One region of the Alteromonas sp. Cnat3-28 genome, then DNA from elsewhere that is predicted to be linked to it. Evidence: predicted binding sites of a transcription regulator. Region 1 holds the regulator's gene; each other region holds the start of a gene.
The links. The regulator FNR, encoded in region 1, switches genes on or off when oxygen is low (the NO sensors DNR and NnrR bind a similar motif). The targets are predictions, from matches to a motif close to TTGATCTAGATCAA.
Positions count from the first base shown of each region.

Region 2: MHM87_RS03080 (high-potential iron-sulfur protein) is a predicted target of FNR. The motif match lies at 5,203-5,216, and genes of this name have one in related genera.
Region 3: clpB (ATP-dependent chaperone ClpB) is a predicted target of FNR. The motif match lies at 1,123-1,136, and genes of this name have one in related genera.

Region 1 is NZ_JAKREY010000001.1:108,468-118,366, forward strand. Features, by position in the region: one part of gene MHM87_RS00530 (IS3 family transposase) at 1-509, opposite strand, end outside; one part of gene MHM87_RS00530 (IS3 family transposase) at 509-860, opposite strand; gene fnr (fumarate/nitrate reduction transcriptional regulator Fnr) at 956-1,693, opposite strand; gene MHM87_RS00540 (sulfite exporter TauE/SafE family protein) at 1,739-2,398, opposite strand; gene ccoS (cbb3-type cytochrome oxidase assembly protein CcoS) at 2,385-2,615, opposite strand; gene MHM87_RS00550 (heavy metal translocating P-type ATPase) at 2,617-5,139, opposite strand; gene MHM87_RS00555 (FixH family protein) at 5,139-5,618, opposite strand; gene ccoP (cytochrome-c oxidase, cbb3-type subunit III) at 5,835-6,788, opposite strand; gene MHM87_RS00565 (cbb3-type cytochrome c oxidase subunit 3) at 6,805-6,966, opposite strand; gene ccoO (cytochrome-c oxidase, cbb3-type subunit II) at 6,968-7,573, opposite strand; gene ccoN (cytochrome-c oxidase, cbb3-type subunit I) at 7,589-9,022, opposite strand; gene MHM87_RS00580 (hypothetical protein) at 9,252-9,731, shown strand; gene bfr (bacterioferritin) at 9,854-9,899, opposite strand, start outside.
Region 2 is NZ_JAKREY010000002.1:209,126-219,024, forward strand. Features, by position in the region: gene MHM87_RS03045 (hypothetical protein) at 1-484, shown strand, start outside; gene MHM87_RS03050 (hypothetical protein) at 739-1,179, shown strand; gene MHM87_RS03055 (TIGR03643 family protein) at 1,236-1,499, opposite strand; gene MHM87_RS03060 (exonuclease domain-containing protein) at 1,602-3,737, opposite strand; gene MHM87_RS03065 (hypothetical protein) at 3,855-4,142, opposite strand; gene MHM87_RS03070 (CPXCG motif-containing cysteine-rich protein) at 4,329-4,520, shown strand; gene MHM87_RS03075 (flavin reductase) at 4,513-5,142, shown strand; gene MHM87_RS03080 (high-potential iron-sulfur protein) at 5,365-5,658, shown strand; gene MHM87_RS03085 (amidase) at 5,757-7,376, opposite strand; gene MHM87_RS03090 (transporter substrate-binding domain-containing protein) at 7,506-8,267, opposite strand; gene prmA (50S ribosomal protein L11 methyltransferase) at 8,559-9,437, shown strand; gene dusB (tRNA dihydrouridine synthase DusB) at 9,808-9,899, shown strand, end outside.
Region 3 is NZ_JAKREY010000029.1:7,008-16,906, reverse strand. Features, by position in the region: gene rluD (23S rRNA pseudouridine(1911/1915/1917) synthase RluD) at 1-308, shown strand, start outside; gene pgeF (peptidoglycan editing factor PgeF) at 325-1,080, shown strand; gene clpB (ATP-dependent chaperone ClpB) at 1,330-3,906, shown strand; gene MHM87_RS18685 (hypothetical protein) at 4,138-4,458, shown strand; gene MHM87_RS18680 (DcaP family trimeric outer membrane transporter) at 4,639-5,766, shown strand; gene MHM87_RS18675 (LysR family transcriptional regulator) at 5,829-6,734, opposite strand; gene MHM87_RS18670 (L-lactate permease) at 6,895-8,604, shown strand; gene dld (D-lactate dehydrogenase) at 8,643-9,899, shown strand, end outside.

The DNA of each region.
Region 1 (9,899 bases):
CCTCATGTCCAAGCTCAAGTGGTGCCCTACAATTTTACGCGTGCTAGAGTCTGTTACTAACGATAGATAGTGTACACCTTGGTCGGATTCGAGATAGGTGATATCGCTAACAAGCACATGCTTTGCATTATGCAGACCTTCTTCCTTAAGTAAATTTGGATGCTTTTTCATCCAATGTTTACTGAATGTAGTTTTGGTAAAGCTTTTCTTTGGCTTAACGAGTAGCCCCTCGCTCCTTAAGTAAGTAAAAAAGCCATCTCGACCTAGTTTAATCCCATGCTCAACCAACTTTGGTTTTATAAGTTTATAGAGCTTACGCGTCCCTATTTGCGGCATATACTTGCGCCAGTAAAGTACCCAATCTTTAATTATCGATAGCTCTGCTCTTCTACATTCCATGCGAGAAACAGCCTGGTAAACCGACTGTCTCGATACTCCCACAACCCGGCATGCTGCCGCCAAATTTATTTCTTTTCTTTTTTTGGCTTGCCAGACGTACCGGATAAGTACTTTTTTCTGAGACCCGCTCCATACTCGTTATCCATAATATCTACCATTCCATTAAGGATTTTATTACGGAGCTTTTCGTCAGCTAATTCTCTCTCGAGACGTTTTATTTTTTCGGCTGGTGTTTCTTTTGAACTTGGCATAAGTGGATGCTGAAATGGTTTCGACCAGTCGAGTCTACCATGCTTTCTGAGCCAAACCAGTACCGTCGACCTTCCTTGTATTCCGAAGTGAGCTTGTGCCTGTTTATAAGTGAATTCGCCTTTTTCTACACGCTCAACCACACCCAATTTAAAAGCTAAGGTGTAATCACGCTGTGTGCGCTTAGGTCTTTGATTACTTGAAGTTGTCATAAAGAAGTCCTCTTTATGTCAACGTATTTTAGGACGGGACAACAGGTTACAAAAAAGCGCGCTTAGTGCGCGCCTTATTTAACACTTAAAAAGGACTAACCGCAGACAACGCTAGGGCCGTTAAGCGCCGCTAGTTTGGTGTTTAGCCTATCGAAATCCAAAATAGTAATAAGCTTGCCGTCTACTTTTATGATGTTGTCTTTTTGAAAACGGCTTAACAGACGACTAATCGTTTCAATCGTTAACCCTAAATAGTTTCCAATTTCGTTGCGCGTCATGGTTAAGTGGAATTCTCTATGGGAAAAGCCACGCTCTTCAAAGCGCTGAGAAAGATGTGATATAAAATACAATAAACGCTCTTCTGCGGTTCGCTTGTTTAAAAGCATGATCATGTCGTGATCTTGTTTTATTTCAGCGCTCATGAAGCTCATGATTTGGTGGCGCAGCTTTGGAAATTGCACTGACATTTCGTCGAGGGTCTCGTAGGGAAGCTCACACACCATGGCAGTTTCTAACGCAGAGGTATAGCTTTGGTGTTTGTTCTCTCTTAATGCATCGAAACCGATAATGTCACCAGGAAAGTGAAAGCCGGTAATCTGTTCTTCACCTTCGGTATTAGTCACAAATGATTTGAATGAACCGGTTCTCACTGCAAATAGAGAACGGAATTTATCACCAGTTTGAATCAGCGTGTCACCTTTATGAAGCGGCTTCTTGCGTTCAATAATATCGTCAAGAGACTCGATTTCTGTTTTGTTTAACGCCACCGGTAAACACAGGTGACTGAAACTACAGTTTTGACAGTGAATAGAAAATTGGCTTCCTTTGCTCATAATGCACGCTCTCTAAAAGAATACCCGACAATAATACACCCATTTTTAAACGATTGCGCCATGAATAAGATAAGCGGCATATATTGCCATTATTACTGCAATAATTTGTCTAAAATGATTATGTTGAAAACTTCGAACAATATATTGGCTACCAGCGCTTGCAGCGAGCAAGGTGGGTAATGTACCCAAACCGAAGAAGAACATAATAGCAGCGCCTTCTAGCGCGTTACCCGCCGCGAGAGACCAGGTAAGTGTGGAATACACCAAACCGCAAGGAAGCCAACCCCAAATAAAACCATAAGGCAACGCACTTAAAGGGGTCTTAAATGGCAAAAAGCGTTTTGAAAGCGGCTGGACTTTGGAAAATAGGCCTTTACCCGCATTTTCCAGCACTGTTAAGCCAGTCCACCACTTACCCAAATAACACGCCAGTAGAAGCAACATGATTCCGCTAAGTAGGGAAAGGGCATAGTTGGCAAGAGGTATATAATCTGCTGCAATTTTTCCAAGTGCCCCGGTTATTGCTCCGGCGATAGTGTAGCTCACTATACGTCCCATGTTATAGGCAAGGGTATAGGGTAGTGCTGAAGCGCCTTTAGGCGATACCATCCTTAGCGCAGCGACAATTCCACCGCACATTCCCACACAGTGAACTCCACCGGCTAAGCCGATAAGAAAGGCAGAGAAGTAGTTAATCCCTTCCATGTGGCGCTTGGCTTTTGTCTACTTTACTGTCTTGAAGTTGCTTGCGTTGCTCAGCTAGCTTTTTTTCTTCTGGCGGAAGATCATCGTCAAACAGTATGCTATAACCTTGGCGATCTAAATCTTCAAATTGATTGGTTTTCACCGCCCAAAAGAATATCACGATAGCGACGGCAACAATGATGATGGCGATTGGAATTAATACGTAAATAATACTCATGCTATTTGCTCAAGAGTCGCGTTGAGTTTGTGACCACAATGATACTGCTTAACGACATACCAACAACAGCCATCCACGGTGAAAGTAGGCCTGATACGGCGAAAGGTAAGATCAAAACGTTGTAACCTACCGACCAGCCAATATTTTGCCTTATTTTTTGCTTCACTTGGTGCGCAGTTCGAATAAGTTCTGGTACAGAAAGCAGCTGATCGCCAAGCAGTATCACGTCGGCGGCAGTTTTAGCCACGTCTGTGGCATTACCCACTGCAATTGCCACATCAGCACTGGCAAGAACTGGAGCGTCGTTAATACCGTCACCCATCATCATCACTTTCGCGCCAGATTGCTGCATAGCTTGAACGGCTTCGTACTTTTGCTCAGGTGTTAGGCCACCTTTAGCGGTCGAAATTGGCAATGGTGCGGTAAGCGCATTAACGTTTTGCTGTGTATCACCACTTAAAACGGCGAGGGTATGGCTTGCAGCTAATATATCGAGAGTTTCTTGCGTATCTTCTCTTAGTGAATCCTTTACTTCATACGCCGCCATAATACGCCCCTTAACCGTGAGAAACACGTTAGCTGAAGGGAACGCTTCAATGAGTTTTAGCTGAGATTCGTGAACGCTGAATGCTGCAGAACCCATAGAAAACAACGTGTCATTGATCTCACCGCTGATACCACCTCCTGGCGTAACGGTAAAATTAGTCACTTTGTGTACCGTGCTATCGATAACGTCAGCACTGCCGCTAGAGGCAGAATTCTCGCTAAAGGCTATACCGTCGCTAAAGGCTATACCGTCGCTAAAGGCTATACCGTCGCTAAAGGCTATACCGTCGCTAAAGGCTATACCGTCGCTAAAGGCTTTGGCAATTGGATGTTCAGAGCGTGACTCCAAAGCGCGTGCAATTGATAGCGCACTGTCACTATCCACACCGTCTGCGTACCAGGCATTTGAAATAGTGAACTTGCCTTTTGTGAGCGTACCGGTCTTGTCTAATGCGATAGTGTCAATGTCAGTAATTTGTTCAAGCGCATCGGCCCGTTTTAATAAAATACCTTGTCTGTTTAACTTTGCCATAGCACAGGTTAACGCTGATGGCGTAGCCAATCCTAATGCGCAAGGACAGGTGGCAACCAGCACCGATATGGTGATCCAAAATGCCTCGTCGCTACCCTGATACGCCCAAAAGCCATAGGTTAACGCCGAAATCAGCAATACCGCAGTAACGAAATAGCGAGAAAAATTATCGGCTATCTGCGCTGCTTTAGGTTTACTCGCCATCGCACTTGCTTGCAGCCGTACAATTTGATTTACCAGCGCATTTTTGAGGGTCTGCGTAACCGTAATGGTTAGCGTACCATCTTGACAAACCGTGCCGCCGTATACCGGGCTACTGTTCGACTTACGCACGGGGTTAAACTCGCCGGTAAGCATAGATTCGTCAACCGCTGCGTTGCCGTCCGTTACCACCCCATCAATGGGGACTGTTTCACCAGGCTTCACCAGCACTACGTCGTCAATTTTTAGCTGCTTAGCCAGACACTCGGTTAGGCTGCCATCCGGATTTACTTTGGTAGCTGATACGGGCACATACTGCATCATATTGGCAGAGATTTGTGCGGCGCGATGACGACTGCGATGTTCTAAGAATCGGCTAAGTAACAGCAGAAAAATAAACATACAAATGGATTCGAAATACACTTCACCTTGCTCTAATACTGTAGAACGAATTCCAGCAATGTAAGTACCGAATATTGCGAGCGTAACGGGTACGTCCATATTAACCGTTTTGGCGCTTAGCGCTTTAGCGGCGCCCATATAAAAGTTGCTGCCTGAATACAGCACCACAGGTGTAGTAAGTGTAAGGGCAACCCAATAAAAATATTGGCGGGTCTCTAACTCAATGGCGCCAAACCAATCAAAATAAAGCCCCGTCATCAGCATCATTACCTGCATGGTCATAATGCCTGCTAGGCCAAGCTTTTTAAGAAAGGTTTTTTGTTCGCGCTTATAGCTGGCTTCGTGTTCGTCGGGGTGAAATGGTGACCCAACATAACCAATGCGTTTTAGCGTAGATAGAATTTGGCTAAGCTTAATTTGAAACGGTGACCAAGTGACTAAAGCGCGGCGCTCTTGTACATTCACCGCGACTTGCTTTATTCCTTCAACTTTTGACAACTGCTTTTCGATAAGCCAGCCACACGCAGCGCATGTAATACCTTCAAGGGTCAACTGAATCTGTTTGTCCTGACCTTCTTCAAACACGAACTCTTCTTGAAGGGAAGGGTCGTCATAGACTTTTAGCTTATCTAACGTTTCTAAAATACTGTCGTCAGATTTTTGCGCCGGTTCGGTTCTAAACTGGTAATAGTCTTCAAGGCCGTTGTTAACGATCGCTTCAGCTACCGCTAAGCAGCCAGGGCAACACATGTCTCGTTGTTGCCCTAAAATGACAGTAGTAAATTTCCCATTGTCTGGACTCGCTATAGGCAAGCCGCAATGGTAACAGTCGTGCTTCGTCATTATGGATTGAATTTCATTTTGCCAGTGTGGGGCAGATAGACCGTGTTTTGAATTTTCCAGCTATCATCAATCGGCGTCAGCGATATGCGCCATTTACCGTCAAGGTTTTCTTCAATAAAGCCGCGATAAATACCGTTAGCGTCGCGACTCAATAAAACGCTAACATCGCGCTCTTCTAGCGTTACGTGATAGAAACTTAATTTAACCGCGTTACCTTCTTGAGGAATCCCCGAATGAAATTGCAGCGCTATGCTTCCATCTTCAATGGTTAAATCAGTGGTGATATTCATGCGGCGGGCTATGGCTTCTTTGTCCAGACGGGCATTAATTGCTTTTCCTTCTTTGTAGTAGTCGTCTACCACCAAGCTATCTTCGGTAGAAATAGCAAGGTTTAATAACACGCCACCCATGATGAGGGTAATGATAGGAACGGCAATTAAAAACCAGGGCCAGAACTCTTTATACCAGGGTCTATTCATCGAAATCTTTTCTCGTATTTACTTCACTAACAACATATTTATTTTTACTTCCCCAACTACACGTAAAGCCGGCAAATAATGATAAATATAGTGTTGGCGAGACATGTTAAAAGTGTACAAAGAATGTTCGCATGGCACTCTCTATACCGCTGTATTTTCTCATAAAAAAAGCCCCGTAGTAACGAGGCTTTTTAAGATATTTAATGATTTAAATCATTAATCATTTGAAAGGCTGTATACATACGCTGCAACAACGTGAATTTTGTCATCACCCAAGGTTTTCTTGAATGAAGGCATTACACCGTTACGACCGTAAGTAAGCGTTTCTGTTACCGCTCTGTGGCTGCCGCCGTATAGCCAGATATTGTCAGTAAGGTTTGGTGCACCAAGTGCTTGGTTACCTTTACCGTCCATACCGTGACAAGCCGCACACGCTGCGAAACGAGCTTTACCTGCTTCTGCAAGCTGAGGGTCCACATCGCGACCGCTTAAACTAAGTACGTAGTTAACCACTTCTTCGATACCGTCTTCACCCATAGCATCTAGCCATGCTGGCATAGCTGCTTTACGACCAAGCGTAAGAGTTTCAACGATTTTCGCACCTGAACCACCGTACAACCAGTCGTTGTCCGTTAGGTTAGGGAAGCCGCCATTTTGACCACGTGCATCAGAACCGTGACACTGAGAGCAATTTTGTAGGAACAAACGCTGACCTACTTTATTTGCTTCTGGGTCTTTAGCCAGTTCTTCAACAGGAACTTGTGCATACGCTTCGAAGATCGGATCGAACTTCTCGGCAGCGAAATCTAGTTCACGGTCATATTCTACTAGGTAGCCTTGCTCTTTAGCATCAATACGCGCCTGAGCTGACTCTTCTAGCGATTGAATATTTTGGTTAGAGCTCTTCCAACCCAAAATACCTTCATACGCACCTAGGCCAGGATAAAGCGCTAGGTATAAAAAGCCCCAAACGATGGTCATGTAGAACATAATTGTCCACCAGCGAGGAAGTTGGTTGTTCAACTCCTCAATACCATCAAATTCGTGGCCCATTGACTCACCTTCAGCTACGCCAGTCTTGTTAGAAAGGCACCAGCGAAGAAGGAAGTAGCAACCAATGATTAACCCTAGGGTTATCACTGAAATCCAAATTGTCCAAAACATACTCATGAGTTCGAGACTCCTGCTAATCTTCTTTTGATTTTTCTTTTTCTTCGTCTGCAAACACTAGGTTTGCAGCTTCATCGAATTTTTTCTTGTTGCGGCTGCTGAACGCCCACCATACAACACCGATGAAGCTTACAAAGACGATGACAGTAAAAATGCTGCCTACAATTCCCTGGTCCATATTATTTCAAATGTGTGCCAAGAGATTGTAGATAAGCAATAAGGGCCTGCATTTCCGTTTTGCCCTGTACTGCCGCTTTCGCACCCGCGATATCTTCGTCGGTATACGGAACGCCAAATCCACGGAATACTTCCATTTTTTCAGCTGTTAACTCGCCATTAAGCGTGTTTTCCGCAAGCCAAGGGAAACCTGGCATATTCGACTCTGGTACCACGTTACGAGGATTAAGCAGGTGAACTCGGTGCCATTCGTCGCTGTAACGACCACCAACACGTGCTAGGTCAGGACCAGTACGCTTAGAACCCCAAAGGAAAGGGTGCTCCCATACTGATTCGCCAGCAACGCTGTAGTGACCATAACGCTCTGTTTCAGCGCGGAATGGACGGATCATCTGGCTGTGACAACCTACACAACCTTCACGGATGTAGATATCACGGCCTTCAAGCTCAAGCGCGGTATATGGACGTAAGCCTGTTACTGGTTCCATGGTTTGCTGTTGAAACATCAACGGCGTTATTTGAACCATGGCACCGAAGCTGATAGCGATAAGGATTAATACCGTTAACAGACCGACGTTCTTTTCAATTAACTCATGTGCGTTTTTCATTATTCGTCTCCTTTACTACGCCGGCTGAGTCGCTGGGTCTGCAGCGATACTGCCTTTAGGTGCACGAACGGTTTTCCATGTGTTGTATGCCATAACAAGCATACCTGCTACCACGAAACAACCACCAATGAAACGAACCACATAGAAAGGCTTAGACGCTTCTAATGACTCAACAAAGCTATAGGTTAACGTACCGTCAGCATTTACTGCACGCCACATTAGACCCTGTAGTACACCAGACATCCACATTGCTACGATGTATAGAACAACACCGATAGTTGCGAACCAGAAGTGTACGTTAACTAGCTTCGTGCTATACATAGCGCGCTGACCGAATAGCACTGGAATTAAGTGGTAAATTGAACCAATTGAAACCATTGCAACCCAACCTAGAGCACCAGAGTGTACGTGACCAATTGTCCAGTCAGTGTAGTGAGACAGTGCATTAACGGTCTTGATTGCCATCATTGGGCCTTCGAAGGTAGACATACCGTAGAAAGACAATGAAACAATAAGGAAACGCAATACTGGGTCGGTGCGAAGTTTATGCCACGCGCCAGATAGCGTCATAATACCGTTAATCATACCACCCCAAGATGGAACGAATAGGATAATAGACATCACCATACCTAGTGACTGAGTCCAGTCTGGTAGGGCAGTGTAGTGAAGGTGGTGAGGACCAGCCCAGATATACAGAGAGATAAGTGCCCAGAAGTGAACAATTGAAAGTCTGTATGAATAAACCGGGCGACCAGCTTGCTTAGGTACGAAGTAGTACATCATACCAAGGAAGCCCGCAGTCAGGAAAAAGCCTACCGCGTTATGGCCGTACCACCACTGCATCATAGCGTCTACTGCGCCTGCATACAGTGAATACGATTTGGTGAAAGATACCGGAATAGCCATGCTGTTACCAATATGAAGAATTGCAACAGTTAACATGAACGCGCCTAAGAACCAGTTTGCAACATAAATGTGCGAAACTTTACGGATTACTAGGGTTCCGAAGAAGTTAATGATATAAGCGACCCAAACCAGTGCCAAAAGGATATCAATTGGCCATTCTAGTTCAGCGTATTCTTTTGAGCTGGTTAAACCCATAGGCAGGGTGATAACAGCTAAAACGATAACGGCTTGCCAACCCCAAAAGGTAAATGCGGCAAGTTTGTCACTGAACAGTCTTACCTGGCAGGTACGCTGAACGATGTAGTACGACGTTGCAAATAGCGCACAGCCGCCGAAGGCAAAAATAACGGCGTTAGTGTGCAACGGACGCAAACGTGAGAATGTTAGCCATGGTGTGTCAAAGTTAAGCATAGGTGCAAATAACTGCGCGGCAATAAATACCCCTAGGCCCATACCAATGATACCCCAGACTATGGTCATGATGGTAAATTGCCTAACTACTTTATAATTGTAGTCAGGTTGTGCTTGGCTTATTTCACTCATTTTAATGAATCTTCCACTTCAAATGAACTATGGTCTCCAACTGCCGGAATAGTACGGTCGAGACGTGTATCAGCTAAGGAATAACGCTTCACACCGAGCTCGGAAAGAGTAATAATTATTGTCTCCAAGCCAGTTGGTACGCGGATGATAAGGTTTTTAATTACAAAAAGATACCATAAACTACCTAAGCTTGATCTCCGTCAATGAAGAAATACACAAAATTTAAGAAATGCTAAATAACGATAACAATAAACGATCAAAATTTTTACATTCCCAGCTTCCATTAGTGGCTATTATTGTTGTAGCCGTGTGTGTATACCTTGCACATAAATTCCAGTCATCGGTGTTAAAAGACACTAGCGTAGTTAATGGAATAGGAAACAGCTGCAACTTTGTCAATGAAACTTGCGAATTCTTAATTGATGACAGGTTAGCAATTGCCACTTTTTCAGCCATGCCTGAAGCCGAAGAGTCAGTAACGGTTAAGCTCTTAGTTCCTGAGGGAGAGGAAATAGAGAGCGCATGGATTGAAGGGGTAAACATGTATATGGGCAAAATTCCCGTGCTGTTAGATAACGATGGTCAAGGAAAGTGGTCAGGTTGGTTTATGTTAGGTAGCTGTAGTGAGCCAGTGATGAAATGGCAGCTACGTCTAAATATTAAAGATAAAGAAAGCCCCAGCTATTTGTATTTTGTTACACAGCAGTAACTGTTTTAAAAGCAATAAGACTCTCCCTAAAGAAAGGGGAGTAAACAAGCAAAAAAGGCCGCTCTTTATTTAAGAGCGGCCTTTTATTAATTACCTGTAAATTGTAGCGTGAACGCTATTTCTTACATTTGAGACTGAAGGTAGTTTTGAATACCTAGTCGCTTAATA
Region 2 (9,899 bases), on a different contig from region 1:
TGCCGAAGCTTCCGAGGCGTTTAACGTTGGTGAAGAAGATGAATACTTTGAGGTTGAATATTCGGCAAAGATGGGGGAACGACATAGCTATGAAGCCAGTTTTGAGCGAATGTTAAACGGCACATTCGCCCGCGCTGAATATCGATTCCGAATAAATGAAGAAGACACTGCTTTTGTTGAACTGGTTCAGCGCACCGACGAGAGTGCTGCGAAAATAGTAGTGGGTACTAGCGGCGAGTTTATTATGAACGCGTTTAATACAGCATATCCCGTCGAGTATTTTGCGTATTACTCATATATAGATAGTAGCTTTGGCGAACGCGCCGAATTAATTGAAGATTTCCTTGGAACAGGCCACGGTGGCTCAGTAGAGTTTGGTGGAGTGCTTTCAGAAAAGCGGGACATCGAGTGGTTTATAAGGGCTGATGTGGTTGATAGCATCAGCCGGTTACTGGCAGGGGTAAAACTTTCTTTCGAAAGTTAAGCAGAACCGAATTGGTGGGCCATAATAAAAAAGGCCCACTAATGAGTGGGCCAAACAGCAAGAACGCGTACACACTTTAACAGTGCATAGTGAATTACGGTTTATCGACAAACAGAGTTCAGTTATCGCAGATTACGTATTTTTAATCTTAACAACTTTCAACGATATTTAGGTTTTATTACAATTTTGCGGTGTTGATAGGAATTATCTTCATTTTATTTTAAGTGTTTTACCCGTTAAGAAAAGGTGTTTTTGTGCCAAGCCGCTACGCTCAGTTCAAAGAAAAACTTCCCATTTCTCGACTCTCAGATGAAGCGCTTCTAGCGTTTCGTGTCCTCTTTGATGATCCCCTTGATATAGTAGACTTAGCTCAGGATATATCTGACTTAACGCTCTACCCTGAACGCCTGAAAGACAGTTACAGGAAAGAATGGGAAGCGTACGTGATCAAGGCGCTGGCCTTTGAAATAAGGCAGCATAATGACCTTTCACCAGCAGAATTCATTGAATTAATGATGAAAAAAGTGGAAGCCGTTCAGCAAAATGATGAAACCTATCAGAATTTACTGCGCCAAGTCCATCACGCAAAAAGCATTACCCAATCTAGTAATACCATCATATTCCCTACTCCGTTACGTCAGCAGCTAACCGCATTCCTCTTACCGATAACAACAATGACGCATCCTAAGAAGTAGTGTAGAGCAGCCTTCGCTAAAGGGGCTCTACCGCCCCCACGCGCTGATTGGGTACACTACTTATTGGCACTTTTGTATTTATACTGTGAAGGACAATACCCTCTGTCTACACCTTCAGGTCGCAAACTAGCGTGCTTAGTTTTTCTGCCCGATACACGCTCTCGCCAGTTTTTGAAAGTTTTCTGTTTGAGGTTTTTGCGCATAAGCTTTATTACGTCTTTTTCTGGCAGCCCGTATAAACGCTCAATGGCTTCAAACGGCGTGCGGTCTTCCCACGCCATTTCAATTATTCGTGATTCTTGTTCTTCAGTTAATGCCATTTCTTACATCTCAATATGCGTGTTTAACCCCACTACATACTTATTTTCGGCTCATTTTGTTCAGTTCAACTACGCTAAAGTTCCAAACAATTAGTGGCCGACTTAAACGCTCACTTGCTCATCGTCTTTTTCAAACGCTAGCTTCAACAACTCGGCGGCGGCTTTCGCATCGCTCAGCGCGCGGTGATGCTGCTCCATTTCTATGTGAAAATGCTTTGTTAAGTTTGCCAGCGAGTAAGAAGACAGCCCAGGATAGGTGCGACGCATTTCGCGAACGGTACACATTTTGGGTCGCCTGAAACTCTGCTCTAGTCTTGCAAACTCTTGCTTAATGAACCCGTAGTCAAAGTTTACGTTGTGAGCAACGAACACAGCGTCTTCGGTGAAATTTGCCACGTGCTCCGCTACTTCAGCAAAAAGCGGGGCATCTGCCACCATGTCATCCGAAATTCCAGTAAGGCGGGTAATGTTGCTAGGAATTCGGCGCTGCGGATTTAACAGGGTTTGAAACCTGTCCACCTCTTTCCCACCAACAAGTTTTACCATACCTATTTCGGTAATCCGGTTGTAGCTGCTGTTTCCTCCCGTGGTCTCTATATCTACCACAACATAAGGCTGTGCTGGGTCGCGTATCCATTTCACTGTTGTTACCGCAACGTCAAATCCAGCTTGCTGCAAACGTTGAATTGAAACCAGCTGATTTCGGCGAAGCTGATCGCCAGGCGCTTTGATTTCTTCAAAGCGAAGTGCGCCGTCAAATACCATGATATCGGGGAAGCCATCTCGGAGGCTCTCAAAGTCTTTGCACATCATGCGAAGTAAAGCATAAATCGAATCTAGCGAACCATGCTCAATTAGCGCTTCTATAGGCGTAAGCAAATGACTAGACCACATAAACAGGCTATTCACTTTGCCATAGTGCATCGTGGCCATTTTGTGAATGTGAAAACGCAGTTTTTCTTTGCTATCAAGCGCCTGTAACAACGCTTCAATACTGTGTTCAAACTTGGCGTAAAAGTTATTCTGTTTAAGCGATAACGGTCTGCGATCAAACTCAGTAACCAGCGTGTCTTCTTCGTAAAGTTGCTTCCAAAAGGTAAGGCCGAACAAAGTGCGCCATAATCGGTTTTCCGTGCGCCAGCCTTCAATGCCGTGCCTTGCATAATGCGCCAGCACACCACGCTCAACCTGTTGGTTTTGGCTTACGTCAATATCCAGTGTACGGCTAGCATTGCGAAGCATGTCGGTAACCGTGCTGGTGCGTTTTTTGTGGTATTTACGGGCATAGAAATCTTCTGCAAATGCTAGCAGCGTATCCGATTGCGGATTATCAATTATCTCTTCAAGGGTCTGTTTAACACTATTTTCATTTCCGTCCTTGTAGTTCTCTCTTAACCACTTTTCTTTTGCCTTATCGCTTTGCGCCGCTTTCAATACTTCTAGCCCTTTCGCTCTATCAAACATCAGCACTTTTAGACCTAGTGCATAGAGAAACTGGTCGCGATAAAAACATGCCGACACACCTTCTGTAATGGGCAGTTCACCTTCGGCAATGGCAAGCAACATATCATCGTTATAAAAAGCTAACTGGCTGTAATGGTTGGCGTAAAACCATGACGCTTGGGCGTCGCTTTTAGTTTCAAAACGCGCCGTATCCGTTACGGAATCAGAACGGGTTCTCATTACGCCTAAATCGCGCATAGAAAACTGATTTAGGCGGCTTTTGGTGTTACCAAAATAGATAAACAGCAAATAGCGAAGTGCATCGTCGAACAAGCACACTAAGTAGTTATCTAGCGAAAAACGCTCTGGCCAGCCTCTAGCTTCGATATGTTCATTAAGCAACGTCACGAGTTTAGGCTTGGTGAGAGATGCGAGCCCCTGAATACTGCCGTATTCAGCAAGTAGCTCAAGCAGAGCATCTTTGGTCAAGACACCTGCGATGTCATTAAGCGAAGCGTGGGTAAGGTCACCAAACCAGCCGTTGTCGGTAAGCCAATCTATTTGCTCTTGTGGCACAGCGATTTCGCTATAATTGAACTGCGTCCTGTCAATCACTGCGTACTTGCGATTTGCAGCGCGCACAACAACACACTGTTTGTCATCGTCTAACGCTTTAAAACGCCTAACAAAGTCAGTGGCTTCGTCACTTAGAAGCGCTCTGCTAGCACCCTCAAAGAACCCAAGGAACTCGTGAAAGTGTGTAAGGTAATAACGTGGCGGTAAATCTTTTCGCATGAAGTATCTTTGGCTGTGAAAACACCAGCAGTGTATATTTATACAGCCACGCGAATCAAATTAAATCCTCCGCGATTGGTTATCACATCTGCTGCCAATAGTGCACAGCGTGTACTTTTACACGCGTACGCGCTGTTTAGACACCCAATGAAAGAACGAAGAAAGCTGCGCATCTGCCAATAAACGCTGCAAATTGAAGTAGTGTTTGGCCAACGTCATCTCATCATAAAATCGATGTATACCGCTGTGACATTGTCTGCAAATGTAAATGCCGTCCTGAAGCTCCGCTTTGCTAAAGTGCTTTTTAAAATAGGTACGCCTGTGCATTTTTCGCGGGATAAGATGATGGTAAGTAAGGCGAGTTTCTCTATTACAGCACGGGCATTGACCAACTTTATTTGCCACAAAGTCACCTTTTTCGTCTATCACATCTATTATTTGTGAAACCAATTTTCTGATTACTCATAAGCGTCAAATAGCAGTCTTGCCCTTTTCTCTAAAAATCAGATACAAGGGGCGTGTCTAAAAGAAAATCCACTCGTCTTTGCATTACGTAACAAATAGCATTAGTGATTACAAAGGCATTTAAATATGAGTTTAACTCGTTCCATGGGCTTTTCCTGTCCTTACTGTATGGCTCCAAATGATGTTGAAATAGATGAAATTAACGATGTTGACCAAGTACAAGTGCTCGACTGCCAAGTGTGTTGTCAGCCCATTGAGCTTACTGCTTATCAGCACGGTGATGACATTCAGATAGAGGCAGAAAGAGAGAATGACTAAGCAGTTTACCCGCGGTGATATAGACGCCTTTGCACAGCGCTACCGCGCAAACCTAATTAATAGTTTGTCTGGTTTTAAATCGGCGACTTTGGTGGGTACAACAAACGGCGTTACAAACAATTTGGCTATAGTGAGCTCTATTGTTCATGTCGGTGCAAACCCGCCTCTCATTGGCATGATCATGCGTCCACATACCGTCACGCGAGATACGTTAAGCAATATAAAACAGCAGGGCTTTTATACGCTAAATCACGTGGCTGTTGACTGGGTCGACAAAGCCCACCAAACATCAGCCCGCTATGCGCCAGATGAAAGTGAATTTGAAGCCGTTGGGTTAACCGCGCAGATCAGTGAGTCCTTCAGTGCGCCGTATGTCAAAGAAAGTGAAATTAAAATGGGCTTAAAAGTAGCACAGCATTTTACTTTGCTTAATGAAACCGAAATGGTTATCGGCGAAATCCAGGAGCTCTACGTTCCTGAGCAAATAATAGATTCAGACGGCTATGCTGATATAGAGCAAGCGCAAACGGCCTGTATCTCAGGCCTAGACAGCTACCACAGCACACAACGAATTGCGCAATTTGCATATGCAAAGCCCGATGTAAAGTTAACCGTGAAGTGAACTAATAAACTGTCCAGCGGTCTTATATTCAATACTTATGATTGTAACTCTGAAGTTTATTTAATCTGGATCAAGCGAAAATGCGACATTTCGTTCGATCTTTTTTCAAAAAGAGATAGTATTTAAACATGAAACAAAACCTGCCTCTTTGGGCAGGTTTTTGCGTTTAAGGCACTGAATAAAAAAGAATCATTATCGTTTCTATCTCTTAAGGAGAATGTTATGAAATCTGTAAATCGCCGTGACTTTTTAAAGCTTTCTGGCTCGACGGTTATCGGTCTTACATTAGGTGGTGTAGCGTTACGTGCTCAGGCTCAAGAACAATTGAGTGCTGATGACCCTACTGCAAAAGCACTGAACTACACACCGTCGTCAACTGTTGAAGGTGCAAAATGCGCAAACTGCATGTACGTGCAGGGCGCCGATGGCGAACAACACCGCCCTTGTAACATTTTCCCTAATAAGCTTGTTAACGCTGATGGCTGGTGTAGCGCTTGGGTGAAAAAGCCTGGCTAACCAATCGAAAGAAAAGACGTTCAAAAGCCCTTGAGTTAAACCAAGGGCTTTTTTCGTTTCTGTTGAGGCGAAATACGATTATGTATCCTCATTTCCCGCTAGCGAACTACGTCAATTCCGTCTTCGATACCTTTCAACGCTGGGTTGTCAAAACGTGTAGGCAGAAGGCCAGGCTTAATGAAGAAGCCGTGTTTTGCTTCAAAGACTCTACCTATTTTCAAAACACTTTCGTCTTGCCACTTACCACCAATAAAACTAATTCCCACAGGAAGATCTTTTACTTGTCCGGCAGGCACTGTGAGATGCGGATAACCAGCGATGGCAGCCAAATACCCTATACCAATAAAGCCGGCTGGCGAATGGTCGCCGTATACTCCGTCGATAAGAAATGATGGACTGTTCGAGGGCGCAACCAATATATCAACGTTGTGTTTTGCTAATAATGTATCGATACCGTTCTTGCCTGCAGTGTCTTGAATAAGGCGCAGCGCATTTTGATACTTTTCACTGTTAATGGCTGTCGACGCGAGCGACTTCTCGAATATATCTTGGTCGAATAACGCTAACTCGCGTTCTGTTTTATTATTAAACGCGATGAGCTCTGATAAGTTCCTAACAGGAAGCTCTGCTGGCGACGTCGACAAGTATTCGTTGATGCTATGATGAAACTCGCTAAGCAAAACATTATAAGAGTCGGCCCAAAAAGAATCTGGCTGAGAGAAGTCACTGATGTCCACCAACGTAGCGCCCGATGCTTTTAGCTGATTCAACGCCCTTTCATATACGGCGAGTACATGAGGATTATCGCCTTGGCGGTACCTAACCACACCAATTCGCTTACCTTTTAAATCTGTAGCCAGCATTGAAGATGTTGGCATAGAAGGGCGGTGAGACTCTGCGTCTAGTGTCGCGTTATCGCTTGCATCAGGGCCCGCCATGATTGCCGTCATTAGCCAGGCGTCTTGAACGTTAGACGTAATTGGTCCTGCGGTGTCCTGACTGAAAGAAATAGGCACTATGTGAGTTCTGGAAAGCAAGCCCACGGTTGGTTTAAAGCCGACTACCCCGTTTATGGATGCCGGACAAATAATAGAGCCATTGGTTTCGGTGCCCACGGCAAGTGACGCGAGGCGAAGTGACATGGCAGCGCCCGAGCCCGATGACGAGCCACAGGCACTTCTTGATAGCATATGCGGGTTTCGGGTAAGCCCGCCAACTGCACTCCAGCCGCTGATAGAGGATTCAGAGCGAAAGTTTGCCCATTCAGACAAATTGGTTTTACCCAAAATAATTGCCCCTGCCGCTTTCAGTTTTTCTACGATAGGCGCATCGCGACCAGTGTCATTAGCAATAAGCGCCATTGAGCCGGCTGTGGTGGGCATCTCTTTACTTTCTATATTGTCTTTTAGCAGCACGGGAATACCTGCCAGAGGGCCAAGCGTCTCGCCATTCGCTAGTCGTTTATCGATGGCCTTCGCTTCGGTCAGCGCGTTAGGGTTCAACGCTAAAACGCTATTTACCTTTTCATCTAGCCGTTCGATTCGCGCAAGATAACCGCTAACGAGCTCAGCAGATGTCGTGTCGCCACTCGCAATAGCTTGCGCCTGAACGTGAGCAGGCTTATCTAACCATTGCTCAATCTTATCTGTATGATTTGCTTGAGACACGCATGCAGTGCATAGCACGACTACGGCCAGCAAAAAACCCTGTTTCAACATAAACCTTTCCTTAACGTATGATCCTAGCGCCTGTTACTCCTTCTTATTATGCAGCTTTTGACGGCAATAGAAGGTAACGTAATGTTAGTTTCTTATACGTTGAATCAGAAATAGTTCACTGTCTAAGAATTATTTTGCCGTTTCCGCTACGGGAAGCTTATGAAGGAGGTTATCGAGCTTATATTCATCAAGCAGTAACTGATACCGCCCATCTTCAATAAATAGCCGAAGGGTGGCGTTGAACTTGGCTCTTAGCGCTGGGTCGGGGATTGCAGCACTGTAAGGCGATATAGGAAAAAGCTCATGAAAGACGGTTGCGTCTTCGGCATAAGCACTGTTTGCAGATTTGAAGTAGTTGAAAATATTTCTATCGAGAATGGCAACATCGACACTGCCGCGCATCAGCATGTCCACTTGACGATCTTGTCGTGCCATTTCTAAATAGGTAGTTTGCGATGCGAGAGTTCGCCCAAAGTCCTCACCTAATACCGATTGAGCGGTTTGAAAAGCAATGACGCTTTTACCTTTCAAGTCGTCGATACTGTCTATCGTCAGTTCTCTGTCTGCGCGTGTTACCACGACGTTCTGATAGATAATATATGGCTCAGTTAAAATGCTTTGATCGACTATGTGTGCAGGATTAAGGGTAAGTCCAATGTCAACGGCGTCATCTTTTAATAACCTTGCCGTACGCCCGAAAGGAACATAAATAGGCGACAATCCATATCCCATTTCAGCAAGGATCGCCCGCACCAAGTCAACTTCAAAGCCGGTGTGTTCTTGTGAAATAACGTATGGAGGCTTGTTCCAGCCCACAACCACATCTAGCTCTTTCGCGCTAAGCGGTATGATAAAACACAGTAAACAAACAGCAGATAAAAGTGCGCGCATACAACAGATGAACCAAACTATAAATTAAACGATACCCTTCTCATAATATAAACTTATATTAGAATTTCACCAGTCGACAAAAGGTTAGTTTTTCTCGAGGCTTACGTAATCAATTGAGCAGCCAAGTTTTATTGGGTACTTGAGAGCCTGTTGAGAACCAAAGTGGTTAGATTTGATCATGCCTCTGTAAGCATCGCGTTTTCATTTACTGAAAGCTTTTCGCCTGCCTGCATTTTGTTTACTGCCAAGCAAAGGTACAATAATGAGTAAAGGTCTCAACGATTGATAAATATGGCTTGGCTACAACTTCGAATTAATACCTCTTCTGAACATGCAGAATCAATAGGTGACATGCTTACAGCAAACGGCTCACAAGCAGTTACCTATGTGGATGCGAAAGACACCCCCATGTATGAGCCCAAGCCGGGTGAAGTGTTACTGTGGCCCGATACACAAGTCGTCGGCTTATTTGAAGCTGATGCAGATATGAAAGGCATCCTTCAGCGCTTGGGTAAAGCCAAAGTCTTGGGCCCTGATTTTAAATATAAGCTTGAGCCACTTGAAGACAAAGACTGGGAGCGAGAGTGGATGGATAACTTCCATCCTATGCAGTTTGGCGAGCGCTTGTGGATATGCCCAAGCTGGCGCGATGTTCCCGATCCAAACGCCGTTAACGTAATGCTAGATCCTGGGCTTGCTTTTGGTACCGGCACTCACCCTACCACAGCGCTTTGCTTGCGCTGGCTTGACGGCATAGAGATGACGGATAAAACCGTCGTCGATTTTGGCTGTGGCTCTGGAATATTAGCGCTGGCTGCGTTGAAATTGGGTGCTAAACGCGTCATCGGCATTGATATCGACCCACAAGCGCTACAAGCAACAAAAGAAAATGCACGACGCAACGGCGTTGAAGACCGTTTGGATGTATACCTTCCTGAAGACCAGCCTGAGCTTGAAGCCGATGTGGTGATGGCGAATATCTTGTCAGGTCCATTACTAGAACTTCAAAGCGTTATTACAAACTACTGCAAGCCAGGCGGTTTGTTAGTTCTTTCTGGTATTTTGGCGGAGCAAGTTACGCGCATAGAAGAAGCGTACGCTAACGATATTACTCTTGAACCCAGTGCGATTGATGGCGAATGGGCGAGAGTGTCGGGCAAAAAACACTAAGTTTGAGTGATAAACCGACCAGTCGGTGAAAATTACGCCCAGTTAGAATAGTGTGTTTTCGGTCAACCACCTCAAAATTGCGACGAAAATTTGTACGACAAAGCACGTTACCGCCTAATTAATTGTTAATTTTTTTCACATTACAGCCCTTTCAAATCGGGGGCTGTAAGACTTTCGTACAATATTTAAACTAAAAATCGACGTTAGCTTACTAATGTGACAGATTTTTTTCACTGTCAAGACCACGGAGTGAAATTTTGTGCGATTTTTAGCCTTTTCAAGCCTTGCGAAAACACGTACACTTAGCGCCCCGTTTTAGCCGGGTGTATATTTTCTGTGCAGTTTTAGATGGCGAGCTATACATTTTATAATGCGAATTGGACCTTACGAGTTAGAAAACAATTTGATGTTGGCCCCCATGGCTGGCGTAACAGACAGACCGTTTCGCCAACTTTGTAAGCG
Region 3 (9,899 bases), on a different contig from region 1:
ACCTGCGTTTGAAACTTGAAACTGGCCGTACGCACCAAATCCGCGTACACATGGCCCACATTAAGCATCCTTTGCTTGGCGACCAAGTTTATGGCGGGCGTCCTCGTCTTCCTAAAGGGGCGTCAGAAGAATTTATCGCTGCGCTTCGCGGATTCCAACGTCAGGCGTTGCACGCCGCACAGCTCTCGCTGTTTCACCCTGAAACGGAAGAGTGGATGACGTGGAAGGCTCCCCTACCTCAAGATATGCAGGACTTGCTTAAAGCCGTGAAAAAGGACACCGCGGACAATCCACAAGATATGCTTTAATGAGTAAGGCGAACTTATGACATTGTCATCTGCAAATTCACCTATATCATCCACGCTGGATTTGATTACTCCAGCGTGGTCATGTCCCGCAAATGTTGTTGCATACACAACGACAAGAATGGGAGGTACAAGCATAGGTGATTTTGCAGGTTTAAACGTTGGCGCCCACGTGGGGGACGACCTCCTACTAGTAAAAGCCAATAGAAGCCTAATTCCACATAGTGAAAAGATCACATGGTTGGAGCAAGTGCACAGCAACCGCGTGGTGTCATTGCCGAGCGCAGATACCACCGCTGATGCGTCGTATTCTTCTTCAACATCGCATTTTTGTGCGGTGATGACCGCAGACTGCGTGCCCATTTTATTGTGTGATGAAAGCGGTCAAGAAGTGGCGGCAGTACATGCTGGTTGGAAAGGTCTCGATACTAACATTATCGGAAGTGCTGTTTCACACTTTGGCAGCGATGCAAAAAAACTCATCGCTTGGGTTGGTCCTGCAATCAGCGGGCCCTGCTACGAAGTTGATGTACAGTTGGCGAGTAAGTTTCGCCATATAGACGGTGCCATTGCTAATAGCTCTAATAGAGGGAAGTACTTATTAGATCTGCCTCTAGTGGCACAGGTGCAATTGCAGCAAGCTGGCGTTGAGAATATTACACAAAGTAACTTGTGCACTTACACTGACGAACAGCGTTTTTATTCCCATCGAAGAGCTACGCATCAAAACAAGCGCACGACTGGGCGTATAGTTAGCGTAATAGGCCTGCTTTAAATTGTTTCGAAAAAAGGCGGCAGTTTTAGTCTGATCAAACAGTTGCGCTAGATCAAACTTCATACATTATTTGTTATCTTTTTGGCTAACTTTTTAATCTCATACTTGAATCGCAATTGAGCAGCCTACATAACTAGAACATAAAGAATACCATTCCGCATAGATCATTACCCACTCAGCGAGAGTTAAAATGTTCGTAATCGCGGCGTGTTAACGCAGGTATAGTTGTTCATTAATTAGGTTGAGATTATGAGACTAGATAGATTTACCAGTAAATTTCAGCTCGCAATATCCGATGCTCAATCACTCGCATTGGGGCGAGATCATCAATACATTGAACCTGTCCATTTAATGACTGCCATGCTAAATCAGCAAGGCGGGTCAGTACGCCCTTTGCTTGACCAAGCAAACATCAATGTAAATGCGCTACGCTCAGCACTGAGCCAAGCTATTGAGCGCCTACCTCGTATTGAAGGCATTGGGGGAGATGTTCAATTAAGTAAAGACAGCGGCATTTTGCTAAATCTTTGTGACAAGATAGCGCAGCAGCGAAAAGACGAATACATCACTTCAGAAATCTTTGTTCTAGCGGCGCTACAAGATAAAGGGCGCTTGGGGGAAATCCTCAAAAGCCTGAATATCACTAAAGAAGCTATTGAAAGCGCAATAGACGACATGCGTGGTGGCCAGAAGGTCACGGATCCTAATGCTGAAGATGTACGTCAAGCGCTTGAAAAATACACGACAGATTTAACCGAGCGAGCAGAACAAGGCAAGCTCGACCCGGTCATTGGTCGAGATGATGAGATTCGCCGAACTGTTCAAGTACTGCAGCGTCGAACCAAAAACAACCCAGTACTCATTGGTGAGCCGGGTGTGGGTAAAACGGCTATTGTTGAAGGATTGGCTCAGCGCATCATTAATGGCGAAGTGCCTGAGGGCTTAAAGAACAAGCGTGTTCTTGCCCTTGATATGGGCGCGTTAGTGGCGGGAGCTAAATATCGCGGTGAGTTTGAAGAACGCCTTAAAGCAGTGCTTAATGAGCTGGCTAAAGAAGAAGGCCGCGTGATCTTATTCGTTGACGAACTGCACACTATGGTAGGTGCAGGGAAGGGCGATGGAGCGATGGATGCAGGTAATATGCTTAAACCTGCGTTAGCCCGTGGTGAACTTCACTGCGTTGGTGCTACAACACTGGATGAATATCGTCAGTACATTGAAAAAGACGCAGCACTTGAACGTCGTTTCCAAAAAGTATTAGTTGAAGAACCAAGCGTTGAAGACACTATTGCTATTCTGCGTGGCTTAAAAGAGCGCTATGAGCTCCATCACTCGGTAGATATTACTGATCCCGCTATCGTTGCAGCGGCAAGTTTGTCGCATCGTTATATTAGCGACCGCCAATTGCCTGACAAAGCCATTGATCTTATAGACGAGGCTGCGTCTAGCATTCGATTGCAAATAGACTCCAAGCCCGAAGAGATGGATCGTCTAGAGCGTCGTATCATCCAGCTAAAATTGGAAGAGCAAGCTCTGGCCAAAGAAACAGATGATGCGAGCCATAAGCGACTTGAGATGATTGAGTTAGAGCGTGAGCAAGCGGAAACCAAGTACGCAGAGCTTGAGAAAGTGTGGCTGGATGAGAAAGACGCCATGCAGGGCACTCAAACCATTAAAGGGGAGCTTGAGCAGGCTAAACTTGACTTGGAGATAGCGCGACGTGCATCTGATTTAAATCGTATGTCGGAACTTCAGTACGGCCGTATTCCAGAGCTTGAAGCAAAGTTAGAGCAAGCGGCTGAAAACGAAACTCGCGAGACGACGTTACTTAAAAATAAAGTGACGGACGTTGAAATTGCAGATGTGCTTTCGCGATGGACGGGTATACCTGTAGCGCGAATGCTTGAGGGCGAGCGTGAGAAGTTGTTGCGTATGGAAGACGTACTTCACAAACGAGTTGTTGGACAAGAAGAAGCGGTTGAAGCGGTTTCAAACGCAATTCGACGTTCACGTGCTGGGCTTGCGGATCCAAACCGACCTATTGGCTCATTCTTATTTTTAGGGCCAACTGGCGTGGGCAAAACTGAGCTCTGCAAAGCCTTGGCAGGCTTTATGTTCGATACTGAAGATGCCATGGTGCGTATCGATATGTCAGAGTTTATGGAAAAACACTCGGTAGCACGCTTAGTGGGGGCACCTCCAGGCTATGTTGGCTACGAGGAAGGTGGCTACTTAACCGAAGCTGTGCGTCGCAAGCCATACTCGGTCATTTTGTTGGACGAGGTTGAAAAGGCACATCCAGATGTATTCAATATTCTGCTTCAAGTACTAGATGACGGCCGGTTGACTGACGGACAAGGACGTACTGTAGATTTTAAAAATACCGTTGTGATCATGACGTCCAACTTAGGCTCAGATATCATTCAAGATAAGCACAACGAAAGTCAGTATGACGATATGAAGGCGTCGGTAATGAGTGTTGTAGGGCAACACTTCAGACCGGAGTTCATCAACCGCGTCGATGATATTGTGGTATTCCATCCATTAGGGAAGGAGCAAATTAAATCTATTGCTAAAATTCAGCTTGCCTCGCTTCGCGCTAGGCTCGCAGAAAAAGGGTATAAGCTTACTCTGTCTGCCGCGGCTATGGATAAATTGGCGGACGCGGGTTTCGACCCAGTGTTTGGCGCACGTCCGCTTAAGCGAGCGATACAAGTGCAGGTGGAAAATCCACTCGCGCATCAATTACTCGCTGGCGAATTAATACCGGAATCAACCATTCGTATTGATGCAGATGACAGCGGACTTTTCGTTGTCAGCAATTAAAACCAAAAGGCACTGGAGGCAGTGCCTTTTTTATTGCCAATAGATTCCGCGAAAGACCATTAATCGGCAGCTTCATAACAAAAAACGATTTACTAAAAAGCCACTGGTCGAATAGCGACAGATTACGCTTTATTGTTTAATGAATTTTCCTAATACAGCTAATTAATTTTCTTGATTTAATAATGATAACTATTATCATTAACTTATTATTGAGAGGGTTAAGAGGTTGCGATGCAGTTATATAATTCAAACGAAGCGGTAGTTTCTGCGCGCTCAATGCCCCGAGATATAGCTAAGCTTTGTGCGCATTTCATATTATGCATGATTGTGAGCGCAGTCGGTGCCATAGGTACTGGTTTTGCCGTATTTGCATTGAGTGTAAACCAAGCGACATTCTCGCCTGCAGATACTATAATGTCTGCACTTACTGTGTTTTCTCTGTCTTTGTGTTTAAGTTGGTTTTCGCAAAGTTGGGGTAAGACACTTCAATCAATATCATTACTTTCACTTATCGTGTTAGCAACAAGTAGCCTTTTATTATTTTTCTATTGAGCGATTTATGCTCAATATTCTTCATCTCTTTACACAATTAACATTCAAAAAGTAAACCTCTGATTATGCGAATTTAGGAAAAAGTTAATATTCTAAACTCGGTTTATCCTCTGAGCACGAACGAATACATTATCCGCCCGTTAACGACATGTTAAATAGTTTCAGCTATTAGGACGAATAATGAAAACAAACAATAAATACACCCTACGCTTATCTGCTTGTGCATTAGCGCTAATTCTTAACCCTTCTCACGGCATAGAGTTGTTCAACGGGAAGGTCGGTAACGAACACGTTAAGGTTAGTGTTGGAGGTTATGCCAAAGTAGATGTCAGGCATGTTGAAGGGGATATTGCTTATCAGGATTATTGGATTGGTAATTTTCCTGGCGGGGAAGCAATAGAGACATCACACACAGGTTTCAATGTAGGAGAGTCACGCTTAAATATGGGCGTTTCTATAGGGGAGGTGAGTACTTTTATAGAAGTCGATATGTATGGCGGAGGCGGTAACGAAGCGGTAAGTAACTCTACTAACTTGAGATTACGTCACTTCTTCATCACCTATAAGAACTGGAGTGCGGGGCAAAACTGGAGCACCTTTATGCCGCTTCACGTTATTCCTGAGTCGTTAGATTTTGGTGGTCCTCATGTAGGAGAAGTGTTTGCAAGGCAAGTTCAGGTTAGATACACCTCTGGAAACTGGCAATTTGCCATCGAAAGCCCAGAGACCATTGGGGATGGTGATACCGACGCACCTGCCAATGCCGTAGGGCTTACAGGTGTAGCCGCTGACCCTGATGAGTCTACGCCCGACTTTGTTGTACGATACAATTTAGATAGTCAATATGGGCAATATGCTTTCGGCTCTGTAATACGACTTGTCGATCAAGGAGGGGTTGAAGAAGTTACAGCAGCAGTAAATATCGCAGGCAAAATACCACTTTTTGCAAAAGATGATCTACGTTTTCAATTAACCGCGGGTAAGCCCGGTCGGTATGCTGCAGCTGGCATGACCGCTGATGTTGTTGAGGATCCTGCAACTCAAACATTGGAAACGGAAAGTACGCTGGCTTATACCGTAGCGTATCGCCATTTTTGGACCGAAACCCTCCGCAGCACTGTATTTTATGGAGCAGCTAAAACAGATATTTTGGGGCGCAAACGTTCGCACTGGGCGGTGAATGTTATTGATACGGTAGCGCCGCGCCTCGATGTTGGCCTAGAGTTTGGTGCTTATTCTATCAATGATGACAATATAGACAGCATTGACTCCAATTACATCCAAGCGTCAGCTAAGTTCGCGTTTTAAGATCGCTTCAATTATGTTTAGCGCCATGTTTTTGATGTAAACGGAGATTACTTCAATGTTTATCAATAAAAATAGGCGCTTCTATTGCTAAACGCCTCTTGAAGGTAGTTGACCAGTAGCTTTAGCTTTTTGTCAGGCTGACGCGAACGAGGATAAACGGCATAAATACCCATAGTCTTAGTTACGTACTCGACAAGTAAAGGCGAAAGCGCCCCATCTTCGATATCTTCATGCACTAATGCCTTGGGAAGAAATGCTACACCCACACCTGCAATAGCGGCTTGCCTTAACGCATCCAAGTTATTTGACTGTATTCGCCCACCAATTTGCACGTTGTGAAGCTCTCCTTCAATATGAAACGGCCAGAAGTCTGGGCCAGTGCTATCGTACTTGTAAATTAAACAATTATGTTCAGTTAAGTCATCAGGATGATTTGGGCGGCTTTTGTTTTTAAGATATGTGGGGCTTGCGCATACTATCCATTTTGAATCTATAAGGCGTTTAGCAATAAGAGAGGAGTCCTCAAGATGTGCTGTACGAATGGCGAGATCGTAACCTTCTTCAATGATATTGGTGACGCGATTGGTAATTGCAAGCTCTACATCCACCTCTTCGTGTAAATTGCAAAACTCGGCAATTGCGCGATTTAAGACCAGTTTTGCCGATACATTGGGCATAGTAATTCGGATTTTTCCACGCACTTCATCACTGTAACCACTGACAGCATCTTCTGCGTCTTGAATGGCTAAATTGGCGATTCTCGCCTTATTGTACAGTGTTCTTCCTGCATCAGTTAAATTGAGCTTTCGTGTAGAGCGGTAAAGCAATTGAACGTTCAAATCTGATTCTAATCGTGCGATACGCTTACTTACTACAGAATTAGTTAGGTTGAGTTTTTGAGCGACCTTTGAAAAAGAGCCTTCATCAACTACGTTCACAAAAAGGATAATATCGTCTGCTTTTGCCACTATTAGTCCAAAAATGGAAATAAACTTTGTCTTTAATGCATATATATCAACACGTGAGAAATTAGTACAGTCGCATACCTAAATTTTAACCCTGCATTAACATCGATTTTCTAACGTTAGAAACTCGAATAATTAACTAATTATAATAAGAGGAAAACTCATGAATGAGATAACCCTTGGATTATTAGCATTGCTACCTATAACGCTTTCAGCAGTGCTGCTATTGGGTTTACAGTGGTCTGCGAAAAGAGCAATGCCAGTTGTATTAGCAAGTACAGCACTTATGGCACTTTTAGCATGGGATATGTCAGCAGTACGGGTGGGCGCTTCAATTCTACAAGGCTTAGTGATTACAGTATCTGTTTTGTGGATTGTATTTGGTGCAATTTTTCTGCTCAACACATTGAAATATACTGGAGCAATTGATGTTATCCGCCAGGGTTTCACCAATATTTCACCTGATAGAAGAGTCCAGGCAATAATCATTGCTTGGTGCTTCGGTACTTTTATTGAAGGTGCTTCTGGTTTTGGCACGCCGGCCGCTATAGCGGCTCCTTTGCTTGTTGCCATCGGTTTTCCTGCATTGGCTGCCGTACTTATTGGTATGATGATCCAAAGCACACCTGTCTCTTTTGGCGCAGTGGGAACGCCTATTGTCATTGGTGTAAACAAAGGTTTAGACGGCCAAGCGATCAGTCAGACTTTGCAGGCTCAAGGCTGGCAATGGGAGCAGTTTATTCAACTAATCACCTCTGAAGTGGCAATTATCCACGGAATTATTGGCTCATTTATGCCAGTTTTAATGGCTGTAATGCTCACTCGCTTTTTTGGCTCCAATAAGTCTTGGCGCGAAGGGTTACAAATTCTACCTTTCGCCTTATTCGCGGGCGTCAGCTTTACCATTCCTTACGTATTTACCGGCATTGTATTAGGCCCTGAATTTCCATCGTTGATTGGAGGATTGGTGAGCTTGGCAGTGGTTGTTACTGCAGCTAAAAATGGTTTCTTGATGCCTAAAACAACATGGGATTTCCCGCCGAAAGCGTCATGGGACAAAGGTTGGCTGGGTAATTTGGAAATAAAAGCAGACGACATAACGTCACAAAAGGCCATGCATTGGGTTACGGCTTGGGTCCCTTATTTAGTTGTTGCACTCTTGCTCGTTATATCCAGAGTGTTTCCAACAATAAAAGAATTTACTACGTCGCTGACACTCTCATTTGACAACATACTGGGTGAAACGGGTGTAAGTGCATCAATCAGTCCGCTATATCTTCCTGGTGGGTTGTTGTTAATAGGTGCATTGGTTGCAGTAATCATTCAAAGTAAAAAGGTATCCAAGGGAGAAGTGTTGTTTAAGGCTTTCAATGATTCCAGCAAAACGTTGCTAAGTGCTGGTTTTGTATTGATGTTCACAATTCCTATGGTTAGGCTTTTTATAAATTCAGGTGTGAATGGCGCCGACATCGTCAGTATGCCGATAGCTGGCGCGCAATTGTTCGCCAATATGTTTGGCGAAGCTTTCCCATTAATTAGCCCTACTATTGGTGCATTAGGTGCATTTATCGCAGGCTCGAATACAGTATCAAATATGATGTTCAGCCAGTTTCAGTTCGAAGCAGCACTAAGCCTTCAATTGTCACCTGCACTAATTATCGCAGCGCAAGCCGTTGGGGCGGCTGCCGGAAATATGATTGCAATACACAATGTTGTAGCCGCGTCGGCAACGGTAGGATTAATGGGGCAAGAGGGCGCTACTTTAAGAAAGACTATTATCCCAACTATATATTACGTTGCATTTGCAGGTATTTTAGTATGGTTGGGGGTTTATGTGTTTGAAGTCGGCGGTCCATTAGTCGGCACAAACTAATTTTTTAATACGCATTGCACTGTTCTAAGGAGTTATACATGCAAACAACCCCAATTATTGACGCTTTTAAACGCGTACTCGGGGAAAGCAACCTTGCCGTAGGAACGCGCCAAACTGAGCACTATCGCAAGGGGTGGCGATCAGGCGAGGGCGAAGCATTGGCTGTACTTTTTCCACATACGCTAATGCAATATTGGGAAGTGCTAAAGGTTTGCGTTGAATATAACTGCATCATTATTATGCAGGCCGCGAAAACCGGCTTGACCGAAGGCTCAACGCCAAGTGGAAGCGACTACGATAGACCAGTGGTGGTTATAAATACGTTAGCAATGGACGATATTGTTCTGGTTAACGACGGAACGCAAGTATTGAGCTTTCCGGGAGCAACACTGTTCAAACTTGAAAAGGCGCTAAAGCCACTCGGGCGTGCGCCTCACTCTGTAATTGGTTCGTCATGCCTAGGTGCGTCTATTGTCGGTGGTGTTGCAAACAACTCAGGTGGGGCACTTGTAAAAAGGGGACCTGCCTATACTGAGTTATCGCTGTTCGCTCAGGTGGATAAAAGCGGAGAGCTAAAGCTTGTTAATCACCTAGGGATAGATTTAGGCGACACGCCAGAAGAAATTATCGGAAACCTTTCTTCAGGCAACTTTCCAAAATCTCTACCTGAAACCAGTATGAAAGCGTCGGCAAGTGATTATGAATACATCGTTAGAGACGTAAATGCTGATACGCCGAGTCGCTTTAATGCCGATCCAACACGGCTTTACGAAGCCAGTGGATGCGCAGGTAAAATTGCTGTGTTCGCGGTGCGCTTAGACACATTCGAAGTGCCTAATAAAGAACAAACGTTTTATATCGGTACGAATGATGCCTCTGTACTTACTCGTATTCGCAGAGACATACTGACTCAATGTGAAAACGTTCCTGAGGTGGGTGAATATCTTCATAGAGAAATGTTCGATATTGCAGATGTTTACGGAAAAGATACCATCATAAGTATTCAGCGTTTGGGAACTGACTCGCTACCTAAAATGTTTGCACTCAAAGGGCGGGTGGATGCCGTGCTCAACAAGTTACCTCTGCTTCCTCCTTACCTAAGCGACAGATTGATGCAGTTTGGTAGTAAGTTCTTTTCTGACCAAATACCCTCGAGTATAAGAACTTACCGCGACAAGTACGAGCATCATCTAATCCTTAAAATGAGCGATGGTGGCATCGAAGAGGTTAAAACGCTTTTGGCCAAGCTATTTAACGAAGAGAAGCTAGATGGTGACTTCATTACTTGTAATGAA